One region of the Lysinibacillus sp. NPDC056232 genome, then DNA from elsewhere that is predicted to be linked to it. Evidence: riboswitches for the same ligand, from Rfam matches in the RefSeq annotation. Region 1 holds a riboswitch; each other region holds the start of a gene.
The links. Region 1 has a riboswitch for cobalamin ahead of ACFCYJ_RS03445 ((2Fe-2S) ferredoxin domain-containing protein). Riboswitches for the same ligand answer to the same signal wherever they lie in the genome.
Positions count from the first base shown of each region.

Region 1 (4,438 bases):
ATGATGCGCAGGTCCATGCACTGCCGCATAAGCACGATAATTTTCTAAATCTTGCATACCTGTTGATGTGCCATTCACAGCTTGCTCAATACGCTCCAATAGCACATTTTGTAAACGCTCATGATAGCCAAAATAGTTGGCAATTTGAATAGCACAATCAGGATATTTTTCGTTAAATTGCTTACACATACCATTCATTCGTTCCATTAGGATACCCGTGAATAAAAAGTATGGTAGCATAATGACTTTTTTAGCACCCAGCTTCACACAGCGCTCTATTCCTTCTTCAACACGAGGATCTGTTACGCCCATAAACGCGCTTTCTACATACTGAACCGGGAGTTTTTCCCATAACAAACGTGTAATTTTATAAAAATCACCATTTGCATATGGGTCACTACCGCCTCGTGCAATTAATAAAATGGCAGTATCCTTATGTTCTTCTTCCGCATTAAAGCCGATTTCTGCTAAACGATCTTCTAAAATCGCAAATATTTCTTCATGGATACCGATTGTTTGACCATATGTGAACGTTATATTCGGATAATGCTCACGCGCATGTTCGATTTCTGCTGGAATATGCATTTTTGAATGTCCAGCATGAAGAAGGATAATCGGAATAACATGCACCTCTGTAGCACCCTTTTTCACACAGTTCGTAATACCTTCTTCAATGTTTGGCGAAGCGAATTCTAAAAAACATGTTTCTACTAAAAAGCTATCATCAATACGAGGTGTCATTTGCTCGATAAACGTGCGTACCTCGTCATTCCCTGCTGCTAAACGGCTCCCGTGGCCGACAAATAAAATTGCTTTCATCTCATTACCCCTCACTAGTCGCCGCATGGAGCTGGCTCAACTTTTATTTTTGAAGACATATCCTGATACGTAAAATGTAGGATCTTTTTCACACGCTTGAAGTATTTAAACAAACGTTCATTTGGATATGCATTTGCTTTATATTCTTCGATAATGTCGGTGATCAGCGGTATTAGCTGTTCAGGTTCTAATCCCTCAACAACAGGCTGGGCCGCATGTGCTGTCCGACCAACCGGCTTGGCACCAATAAAAACATCAAATTTACTTTTACGATAAACAATGCCAATATCATCAAATACGGCTCGATAACACGCCATACCACAGCCATTAAAGCCAATATTTAAAGTTTTCGGTAACGCCATACCACCAAGCTTTTCTTGAATCTCTTCTGCATATGGAATCGAATCGGTTTTTTCTCCGTAACAGAAATCACAAGCCTTTAACGAAAGTACCTCACCAATTGGTGTTAGTAAAAAGCCCACTTTACGAAGCTTTGCTGTAATTTCTTCAGGCTCAGACGTTGGAATTTTCAAATGAATTTGATGGTCTGGTGTATACTCCATCGTCCCTTCCTCACCAACGACCTCAGCTAACGTCATCATTTGTTGAGGAGTAAAGAATTTATTGGCTACCCCTGGACTTACAGCTAATTCAAAAATGGATTCGATTTTTTGTTGAACAAACTTAGGTGAACTTTTCACAGCGCTCGTTCCCTTCACCATTGCCAGAGCTGCTGTCGCCAATTCAAGTGATGATTTTTTAGGCTTTGGTTCAGGTGTTATAGCTAAACTGGGTTTTATACGATTGGCATTGGGATCTGTCGCAAAATCATTACGCGCAGAGCCTGTTTCTTGATTCATGGCCCACGGTTCATTTTCTTCCTTCAGTCGTTGATGTGGTCGTAACGGCTGTTTTTCTTCACCAAGTGTATATTTGCGCTGATAACCCCGTGGCGTAATCATTTTATTGTCGTAGAAGAATGTTGTTGAATTCCCGATAATAACAGTTGTTAACATGCCGATATCATGTTCAAGCATTTCTGCTAAAGTTGTCATCGTAATTTCTTGTCGTTCTCGATATGCGCTTTTCACAAGTCCAACCGGTGTATCTGGCGAACGATATTCTAATAAAATTCGTTGTGCTTCTACGATTTGTCTCGTACGACGTCCACTTTTCGGGTTATAAAGAGCAATAACAAAATCCGCCATTGCTGCCGCTTCTACTCGTTTTGCAATTAAATTCCAAGGTGTTAAGTGGTCACTTAAACTAATGGTACAGGCGTCATGCATAATGGGAGCACCTAGTAAACTGGCACATGAATTAATAGCTGAAATACCTGGAACAATTTCTACCTCGATACCAGTTGCTTCTGTCCAGCCTAGCTCGATTAATACCTCATACACTAATCCTGCCATTCCATAAACCCCGGCATCCCCACTGGAAATGACCGATACGATACTTCCAGCCTCTGCTTGACGCACCGCTTCTTGAGCACGTGAAACTTCCTCTGTCATACCAGTACTAATAATCGACTTTGCACTAACTAAATCCTGAATCAGTTCAACATAAGTTTTATAGCCTATAATCATATGACTTTGTTGTAGTGCTTCCACAGCACGAGTCGTAATATGTTTAAAGTCTCCAGGGCCAAAGCCAACTACGAAAATCTTACCTTTTTGAGCCATTTTGTTACCCCTCTTTCTCCTTTTCAATACCTTTAATGGCTGTTGTTTGCGCTGTACGCTGCAACAAACCTTCACGCAATGTAAAAACATGCTCATTATGTAACGATTCATGATTTAAATCTTGTACGAGTGCCTTCGCATGCTCCGTTGTCGACACACGGTACCAATTCCCCTGAGGATAAGCGATGACAACACAAGCATCCTTACACCTACCATTACAGCGGGTCCTTGTTGTATGTATTTCCTGATCAAGCGCTAGCAACCGTATTTCATCACGAATTGCCTGTGTAATATCTTCAGCATCTTTTTTCATACAACTACTACCATTGCATATAAAAAGATGTGTTTTCATCCCCTCTAAATTCCAAGTTGTCATAGTTGTTCTCCCCTCATTTGCTTTTAGGAAAAAGAAAAACCTTTACTCTAGTCGAAGAGTAAAGGTTTAGTAGAAGCCAAATAAAAACGAATATACGGGTACTCGCTCTCGCTTCAACTTCTCCCTCCGAAAAGTTTGCATGCATTATCACATAAGCAGGTTTCCTGACTTAAGCTTCCTTTTACTTTCGCGCCTTCCTAGTTTTCACTAGTGGCATCCGCGATTTCATCAGCTATTACAGTAGCGGGGGCTGTATCGGATTCTCACCGATTTCCCTATTATCTTGAAAATATTCAAGCACTTATGGATGTTTTATATGAATTTATATTATATCAATTATGCCTCGGCATAATTGCGTCCGGAATCGGCTTTGTGCTTGCACAAAGAACTTATTTCCGATTCCGTGACATCCGCCGGAGGCTTTAACTTCTTTCAGCAGGTGTTTGGAACCCGCTGAAAAGTAACTTAAATCTGCATTCATCTCACTACCTATAGAGGTGGGAGACTTCTGCTGAAAGAAGTTTAATGTAATAGAAAACTGTTTCTATCATATCTTATTATTTAAAAAATTCAATATTTCTTTTTTAATTTGTGACAATTTTTTTAATATTTCATAGCAATATGTGAAATCTTTATCTATTTATCAGAATTTTCGACATAGAATCTCAATTTAAAATTTTTTCATAAAAAGTATAGCATATATATGGAAAATCATGTTACACTTTGTCGTGAAATCTCACAACTTCATCTTTTTTCGGTGCGAATTGTTCATCATTTCGCTTAAAAGGGAAGCCGGTTCAAGTCCGGCGCGGTCCCGCCACTGTACTAGGGAGTTTTATAGAGAACGTCACTGTCCAAAGGATGGGAAGGCCTATAAAACGTTGAACTAAAGCCAGGAGACCTGCCGAAAAATATGTGATCGTTTCAACCTACGAGGATAGGTGTGCGGCTGAGCAGATTAGAATTTTATTTGCATTTTTAGCTATGCACTTTTCCACAAACGGAGAAGTGTTTTTTATTTTCATTCAAAAGAGACCCCATCTCAAGGTGGCAGATGAGTACAGATATGGTTCCGGCTTGGTCAAAACATCTACTGAATGAAAATAAAGCCTCCGGCGGATGTCACGGATTTTCAAAGGAATGAAATGTGCTGGCACAATTCAAAATCCTGACGCAATTACGCCAAGGCGAAATTGTTTAGTTCGCATACTAATTCGAAAAATTTTAATGTGAGGAGGAGAGATATTTGAAATTCTCAGGTTGGAAGCTTAGTTATTTCTTATTGGCATTTTTATTCGTGCCAAATCGTGCATTTGCGATGCATATTATGGAGGGCTTTTTGCCAATCGAATGGGCGATTTTTTGGTGGGTCTTATCGATTCCATTTATTATTTTAGGATTACGTTCTATTCGTAAAACTATTGATGAAAATCCTGAAACAAAAATGATATTAGGGCTATCGGGTGCTTTCGCCTTTGTGCTATCAGCTTTAAAAATCCCTTCTGTAACGGGAAGTTGCTCGCATCCTACAGGAGTTGGGCTTGGGACAGTTCTTTTT
Region 1 is NZ_JBHJTF010000003.1:40,310-44,747, reverse strand. Features, by position in the region: gene ACFCYJ_RS03455 (sirohydrochlorin chelatase) at 1-819, opposite strand, end outside; gene cobJ (precorrin-3B C(17)-methyltransferase) at 834-2,504, opposite strand; gene ACFCYJ_RS03445 ((2Fe-2S) ferredoxin domain-containing protein) at 2,509-2,880, opposite strand; cobalamin riboswitch at 3,018-3,200, opposite strand; cobalamin riboswitch at 3,619-3,803, shown strand; gene ACFCYJ_RS03440 (energy-coupling factor ABC transporter permease) at 4,127-4,438, shown strand, end outside.

Region 2 (4,438 bases), on a different contig from region 1:
TTTATTTTTAATGATTGTACCGATTTGTCTTATTTATATGGAATTGGCGGAATCTTACGTAAATTTGCAATATGCACTTGATCGAATGTTTGAACATTTAAAGTTATCAATTCCATTCAGTTTAATAGTATCTTTTATTTTAATATTATTTCAAGAAGCACGCACTATATATCTATTTAGCCTCTATTTTTTGATTATTTTTATTGCTATGATTTTTATTCTGTCATGTAAAGAATGGTTTGAAATAAAAAACGCTCGTTATATGGCAACATTAAAGGATTATAATTTTTCAGATTTTTATCACTTTATAAAAAAATCTACACAATATTCTAATTTTGAAAATCTTGTAGATTGTATAAAAAAAGAGTTGAGCCGAATGTTAAAGTTAAATCATGTTGAAATTGTGGAGGATGATATAAGGGGTCATTTACAATATATCGATGAGGAGAATTATAGTACAATTTGTCCCAACTTAATCTATAAAAGCAAGGAAAATTACATTTTAGTACTACATGAAACACCTGATTCTAAGTTATTAGCAGTCGTAGACACTCATTTTAATAAAATACCATTCGAATCCATAAAAATGCTTGAATTGTTTTTATATTATGTACAAAGTATTCTCGACAATTCACTTAAAATGGATAATCTTGCTGCCCAATTGGCAAAACTCGATATTTTACATTCGCAACGCTGGTATAGCAAGCTATGGATATCATCAACGGAACGAGAGCGTATTCGTTTATCAATAGAGATTCATGATACGATTTTACAGGATTTAATTCGTATGAGTCGAAATATTGAAGAAGCGATAGTGACGGTTAAAGATATGCAAGAAAAAGAAACATTTTCACATTTACGTAATGAAATACTTGATATTATGGATACTACTCGTGATATTTGCGAGAATTTATACCCACCTTTAATTGAAAGATTGGGTCTTTATAAGTCATTAAATGAATTAATAGGAAAATACAAAATCCGTTTTAACTTTATAATCAGAGATTATATTGAGGTAATTGAGGATTTATCATTACAGCAAGCTACTACTATCTATCGTATAATTCAAGAGCTACTATCGAATGCTAATAAGCATTCACAGGCGCATATCGTTCATATTAACCTTACATCAAAAGCTCAAAGACTTATTATTGAATATATTGATGATGGTATAGGTCTAGATATGAATGATCAGTTAAACGAAATCAAAAGTATTGGGCTAATGGGGATACAAGCGCGGATTAATTATTACCAAGGTACATTTGAAATCACCCCTAATCACCCATCTGGTGTAGTAATCAAAATATCTATGAAAATAGGTGAGGATCTTGAAAATAATGGTGTTGGATGATCATATTGCAATTGGTGAAGGAACTAAGGCCATATTAAAAGCCGAGCTAAATTGTCATGCAGATGTGTTTACGGATCCATATCTTGCCCTTCAACAGTTAACCAAAGCACCTTATGACGTTTATTTAGTTGATTTTAATTTGCCAGATACGGATGGTTTGGAATTTATAGAAAAAATAATCAATATTCATCCAGAAGCAATTGCAATTATTTACACTGGCTATAACATCGAAAGATATATTACCGATTTGTTAGAAAAAGGGGTTTATGGATTTGTTAGTAAATCGGATAGTAGAAAACAATTGATTGACACTATTAATTATGCATTAGAAGAAAAAATTATCATGCCACTTTCTTTAATTAAACAACTTAATTCGAATTTTTCTAAAACAGAAAAATCAACTAGGTTGACCGAAAGAGAACAAAAAATTTTAGATTTAGTAAAAGACGGATTACCAAATAAAACAATTGCAATGGAACTTAGTTTAAGCCAACGAACGATTGAAAAAAATCTTACTAGTATTTTCTCTAAACTAAATGTTGAAACTCGTGCTGAAGCTGCGATTAAATGGATAAAGCAAATTTCATAAGTTATGACCTCAGCGACAATAAGTCAAAGGATTTTTCTCGAATATGTACATATAGATAAAACTTTCATTTGAGTTTCTGAGATCATTTTTGCAGTATTTTATTTAAAAGGGTTTGTTTATCAAACATTAAAACAATCTTAATTCGTTTTTTTTTGTTGGAAAAAGAAATAATTTGTGCGATGTATTACTTATTTGAAACGAGAACTAATACTCATGGATCTATCATGATTTTGGACACGCTATCGGGTGTTTATGGTGATTTGTTGAAAATTTCCAATGCTATTTGTTTCTATTAATCCACTTAATTATTATTGAAGCTATTAGAAAAACACTTATTTTAGGGATTCGAAATCTTAATACTAATATAAATGAACTATTAGTATTAACTACTAATGCAGTAATTACGTTGATATTTTGTGTTAAAGTTTTTAAATATGAATTATTAAGCATAGCCGTCACTTTAAAAACCAATGAAGCTTAAAAATTCGAAATATTGACACATTAAACACTTTGTCGTAAATTTAAAATAATTGCATAAAAGCATTAGGTGCCCATAGCGGGAGAATAGGGAATAAAGTGAAAAGCTTTAGCGGTCCCACCACTGTAAAAGGGAGTTTCATAGAGAATGCCACTAGCATCGTTCTGGGAAGGTTCTATGAAATGTTGAAATTGAGCCAGGAGACCTGCCTATCTGCTTCGTATTATATAGACGATGGAAAAGTCTGTAGTTTATTTGTTATGGAATAAACTACAGGCTTTTTATTTTTTTCTCTAAATCATTCATCGAGTAACAAGGGCAAAAAAGAAAGGGGAAATTTTCATGCAATTATTACAACAGACGATTCAAAACATTCAATGTGCTGACCACAAAATGATGGAGGAAGCAAGGGAACGCATAGATGCACTTTGCAAGCCTCCTGGAAGCTTGGGGAAACTGGAGGCTCTTGCTGTACAACTATCAGGAATTACAGGAGACCTATTTCCTGCGATTGATAATAAGACGATAATTGTCTGTGCAGCAGATCATGGTGTTTGTGATGAAGGGGTAACACCTAATCCACAAAATGTGACGGTCTTTCAAACATTAAATTTTCCTAGAGGAGGAACAGGTGTCTGTGCTATCGCAAAAATCACAAATGCAAAAATTGTCACATTAGACGTTGGTGTAAAAGAGGATATTCCACATGATGCTGGTGTTATCATAAAAAAAATTAAATATGGTACGGACAATATGGCAAAAGGTCCTGCTATGTCAAGGGAAGAAGCCATTCAATCTATTGAAGTAGGAATTGAAGTAGCTACGGAAGAAATAAAAAAAGGGGCGAATGTACTCGGGACAGGCGAAATGGGTATTGGTAATACGACGCCAAGTGCTGCAATATTATCGGTTCTTCACGAATGTCATCCAAATGAAGTGACAGGCTTTGGTGCAGGAGTAGGACCAGGGGGGATAGCACATAAAGTAGAAGTCATTCACAATGCTATTGCATTAAATAAACCAAATCGTGATGATGCTATTGATATTCTTGCAAAGGTTGGTGGATTAGAAATAGGCGCTATGGCTGGAGTGATACTTGCCGCAGCTGCACATCGTAAACCAGTTGTTATTGATGGCTTTATTTCTACTATTGCTGCACTTATTGCATACGAACTCGAACCAAACGTAAAAGACTATATCATTCCATCTCATGCCTCTGAAGAACCAGGTGCAAAAATTGCTGCTGAAATGCTCGGAGTTGAACCGATGTTGCAGATGAATATGCGATTGGGTGAGGGCTCTGGTGCAGCTTTAGCCTTTCCAATTTTGGACGCAGCTTGCTCTATGATGAAAAATATGACTACTTTAGAAGAAGCTATGTTGCTGTTGAAAAATTAACTTTAGTCGCTGCTGAGGATGCACGGAGTTTGTGATAAATAAGGAATTTAAAAATTTAAAACAAGCCCAAATCTGATATTTGGGCTTGTTATTATGCAACAGTATAACTATGCTCGACTCAACTTCCGTAACGGTAAACGCCATTTCTTCATGTATGAAAGTATTCTTAGTACTGTGATCACTCCAAATAATACATATAAAAAGATATCCCCTGTAAAAATTTTTAGCCCGATCATAAGCCCGGCTAATGCTGCCCAAACACCATAGATTTCATCACGAAGAACTAACGGTTTACGTCTAGCTAATAAATCGCGAACAATTCCACCACCTGACCCTGTTAAGACAGCAGCTACAATAACGGCACTAATAGGCATGTCGAGCTTCACAGCATAAAGGGCACCTTGAATCGCAAATGCCGATAATCCAATAGCATCAGTGAAATTGCCCCAACGATGCCAATGCTGAATGAGACGATGTGGAAATAAGAAAAAAATTGTAATGGCTGCAATGGCGATTTGAAACATCATATCTTGACCCCACAATGTTGTTACAGGTAAACCTATGAGTAGATTTCGTATAGCCCCACCACCAAAAGCAGTTACGATACCGAGTATATAAACAC
Region 2 is NZ_JBHJTF010000001.1:203,705-208,142, forward strand. Features, by position in the region: gene ACFCYJ_RS01005 (sensor histidine kinase) at 1-1,351, shown strand, start outside; gene ACFCYJ_RS01010 (response regulator) at 1,338-1,940, shown strand; cobalamin riboswitch at 2,469-2,645, shown strand; gene cobT (nicotinate-nucleotide--dimethylbenzimidazole phosphoribosyltransferase) at 2,761-3,816, shown strand; gene ACFCYJ_RS01020 (trimeric intracellular cation channel family protein) at 3,924-4,438, opposite strand, start outside.
Region 2: linked by a shared signal. The riboswitch ahead of cobT (nicotinate-nucleotide--dimethylbenzimidazole phosphoribosyltransferase) and the one ahead of ACFCYJ_RS03445 ((2Fe-2S) ferredoxin domain-containing protein) in region 1 are both predicted to bind cobalamin.

Region 3 (4,438 bases), on a different contig from region 1:
ATTGAATGGGAGGTACTTTTCCATGGATAAGCATACAATGCACGTATTGAAGGATGTCTCAGCACATAAAGAAGCAATCATTCAAAAGGTTCGACAACAGGTTCAGCAAGAGCCGTATCCATCAAAAAAACTTTGGCCGCATCGTGCACTGGCGGTCATGATGACATGCTCTATCTTACTATTTATTGCATGGCAAGCTTCGAAACCGATGGATCATTTAACGACAGAAATACTTCATGAAGAAGAAAAACAATCATTCACTGATTTATTTAAAACAGAAGTTGAAGGAACAGAGACAACGTTCAGTCAGTATTTTCAAATAGCAGATCAATTTATTCACCGCGAAAATATCAAATTTTATGCACCGCTTCAAGGCTTCGAGGCTATGCAAGCAGTGGCAGCTACTATGGGGAATGCTGTCCATTTAATAGACCCTGAAGATCTTCCGTTTAAATCAAATATACAAGAGGTCTATGCGGTAACATCAGAGATGCAAGATGGTAGCCTGCAAAAGCAATTTCAATTTAGTTATAAAGAAAAGTCTCTCACTGGAGTGGATCGTCAATATATTATTTTGACAGTAACAAATGTAAATCATAATCCAGTAAACTATAAAGTTACGGAAGATAGTCAGGAGTTTTCAGGGGAAATCAGGAATGTAGGTTTGAACTTTATGAATCCTTTGTATTATCATGCGATGACACCAGATAAAGGTTTCGCGTATGTATACTATAATTATGATGAGGCAGACAAGCGTATTTATCAAATGAGTACAAAAGCCAATGAGTTTTATACGTATTATAATGGCTATGCATATCAAATAGGCTATCAATTAAATGGTGATCAACAGGAAGCACAAGAAAAAATGGTTGCTCTTGCAAGGGAATTTATCCCACACATAAATTCAGAGAATGCAAAGAAGTAATGTGGAAAATAACTGCCTGCTAAAGCTCGATTGGTGAGGGGGGAGCGATCAGTGGTGATAAAAAATCCCTCGTGAGTAAGTAATACTTTATTTTTGGCAACAACTAGTTACCAAAATGACACATCTCATTCAGTCTATATTAAAATAGTAGAAAAGGGATGGGGGGTTCAACAATGACAGTAGCGCAAACGTATTTAAATGTTGTCCAGAAAAGATTTAGAAGTGTCAAAGAGCTAGGCGATAAAACACTCGACCAACTGGAAGAGGCCCAATTGCACTGGGCGTATAATGAAGATTCAAATAGTATCGCAGTGATTGTAAAACACGTTAGTGGAAATATGATATCGAGATGGACTGACTTTCTTACGACAGATGGTGAGAAATCAACGAGAAATCGTGATGATGAATTTATGGATAGCCTTCAGACAAAAGAAGAGGTAATGACAGTATGGGAAAAGGGCTGGCAAGTATTTTTAGATGCTTTACAAAAATTAACGGAAGCTGATTTACAAGGGTTTGTAACGATAAGGGGAGAACGACATTCCGTGATAGATGCGATTGAAAGACAAATGTCCCATTATTCACAACATGTCGGTCAAATCGTTTACATTGCTAAGCAAGTAAAGGGTTCTGAGTGGCAAACAATAAGTATTCCAAAGGGACAATCTCAGCCTTTCACAGATTCAATGTTAAAAAAACATCAACAATAGAAGTAAAGCCATCTCACTAGTGTGTGATGGCTTTTTTTGTGGAATATACATACATATCTTTGTTTAAAAATCGCAAAACTTTATTATATTCAGAAAATAAAATTGACGTGTATCTTTGAAGCGTGTTATGTTTAATACAAAATTTAATATGTAACATTACAAGTTTGAGTGAAAAAACTTTTTCACTTAATTTAAAGGAAAATGGGTGTAAATCCCATGCTGTCCCGCAGCTGTAAATGAGGAGTTTTGTTTCAAATACCACTGAGTAAGTACTCGGGAAGGTGAAGCAAAATGGAGATTCATAAGCCAGAATGCCTGCTTGTAGTATGATTCATTGTAGATCTACGAAAGATAGGGAGATGGATGGAAGGCTTTTAATAATGAGTTTTTCTATCCTTATTCACGTGGAATAAGGATTTTTTTATGTCTTTTTCTAATCTATGTAATTTACATCAAAGTGAGGTGTAAATAAAGCGAGAGCAAAGTAATGACGATTACTTTGTGTTTCAAGTTAGAAGTATAGTGGAGAAACATATATATTTTAATTTTCTAACACCCAAGAATAGACAGGAGCAATCATAATGATATTTTTTAAAAAATTATTACCGTTCATTCTAATACTGATGTTATCGATTTTAGCAGGCTGTTCAAGCTCGAGTGAAGGTAATGGAAGTAAAACTTCTAGCAAAAATAATAATGAAGGAAAAATGATAACAATTGGCTGGCCGCTAGATATAGGGCCTTTAAATCCGCATACCTATTTACCAAACCAAATGACTGCGCAAGCAATGGTATATGAATCATTAGTAGAATATAACGATGACGGGACAATATCGCCGAAATTAGCGGAGAGCTGGGAAATTTCTGACGATAAAACAGCTTACATATTTCATCTTAGACAAGATGTAAAATACTCTGATGGGACAGTCTTTAATGCAGATAATGTTATTCGTAATTTTAATGCAGTTTTAGCAGATCGTGATACACACTCTTGGATGGGAATGGTGAATCATATTGTAGATGTTGTGAAAGAAGATGACTATACAATTCGTCTTCAATTAGATGCACCCTATTACCCTGTATTAAATGAACTGGCTTTTGTGCGACCATTTCGCTTCTTAGGGGATAACGGATTCCATGAGGGAGATGCAACAAATAAAGGTATTAAAGCTCCGGTTGGAACAGGTCCATGGGTATTAACCGAATATAAAAAAGATCAATATGCACTTTTTAGCCGCAACGAACATTATTGGGGTGAAAAGCCACTAGTAGACAAAGTAAAAGTGAAAATTATACCAGATTCAGAATCTATTTCACTGGCATTTGAAAATGAAGAATTAGACTTAATTTATGGTCGTGGCATTATTAGCTTAGATAACTACACTTTCTTAAAAGACAGCAATCAATACAAAACGGCTGTATCTGAACCTTTATCTACACGTGCATTACTTTTTAATACACAATCTGGTCCTTTAGCAGAATTAAAAGTACGTCAGGCTATTCAATACGCTGTTAATAAAGAACAAATGGTTGAAAGTATTACCCATGGTACAGAAAAGGTTGCCAATACACTGTTTTGGGATGCTATTCCATATGCCAATATTGAGTTAAAACCAATCCTATTTAATCCAGAAAAAGCCGAGCAGTTATTAGATGAAGCAGGTTGGACATTAAAAAATGGTGATAAAATCCGTTCTAAAAATGGGCAACCTCTTACATTAGATTTAATCTATATTGCCACAGATGCTATCCAAAAACCTATGGCAGAATTAATGCAAGGGGAATTAGCTAAAATAGGCGTTCAATTAAAACTTGAAGGCGCTGATGTAATGGTAGGGCTCCAAAAATTAATGGATAATCAAGTAGATATTAATTTCTGGCGCACAAACGGTCCACCAACAGACCCACACAGCTTCGCAAACGAATCAGCAACACCGAATGCAAATGGTGTTTATGAAGCGAAATTAGGCCTAGAAAATGCAACACAAATTGATGACAAAATACATCAATTATTAATTGGGACAGATGAAGCGGAACGTGTGCAATTGTATAAAGATATTTTAACAATGTTCCATGACCAAGCATTATTTTATCCAATTTCATATGAAACGAATAATGTTATTTACCATAAATATTTGAAAGATTTTAACCCCCGTGCATCTGAATATGATATTCCTTATGCTCAAATGGATGTAAAGTAAGAGAATGAAAAGAGAGTGGGTCTATTATGACTCCTCTCTTTTTGCACTATGAAGACTTGGGAAGTGATGAAAAAATGTACGAATCAACTTGGCTTTTTTGTCTAAAACGAGTAATTACATTACCATTTGTTTTACTAGGGGTTTCAATCATGACCTTTTTATTTATTCGTTTTGTTCCAGTAGAGCCAGCGGAGGTCATACTTAGACTGTCAGGAGTCGCCCCGACAGCAGAAGCAATACAGGCGCTACGATCGGAATTAGGCACTGATCAACCTTTGTCTATTCAATATTTTATATGGCTAAAAGGCGTGTTACACTTCGATTTTGGTACATCGTTTGTGAGTAAATTACCCGTTGCTCAAGAAATAGTAGAAAAACTACCGGCAACTTTTGAATTAGCCCTAGCTGCATTTGTGTGTATTCTTTGCTTTAGTATTCCTCTTGGTATTATAAGTGCTCTTTATAAAAATTCCGTATTTGATAAGATTGTAAGCTTATTATCTATTATCAGTGTATCCATCCCAACTTTTTGGGTAGGTTTTTTTCTTCTGTACTTATTTAGTTTGAAGCTTGGCATTTTCCCGACAAATGGTAAAGGGACG
Region 3 is NZ_JBHJTF010000005.1:114,298-118,735, forward strand. Features, by position in the region: gene ACFCYJ_RS05995 (RNA polymerase sigma factor) at 1-30, shown strand, start outside; gene ACFCYJ_RS06000 (hypothetical protein) at 23-925, shown strand; gene ACFCYJ_RS06005 (DUF1572 family protein) at 1,099-1,635, shown strand; cobalamin riboswitch at 1,779-1,972, shown strand; gene nikA (nickel ABC transporter substrate-binding protein) at 2,217-3,836, shown strand; gene nikB (nickel ABC transporter permease) at 3,911-4,438, shown strand, end outside.
Region 3: linked by a shared signal. The riboswitch ahead of nikA (nickel ABC transporter substrate-binding protein) and the one ahead of ACFCYJ_RS03445 ((2Fe-2S) ferredoxin domain-containing protein) in region 1 are both predicted to bind cobalamin.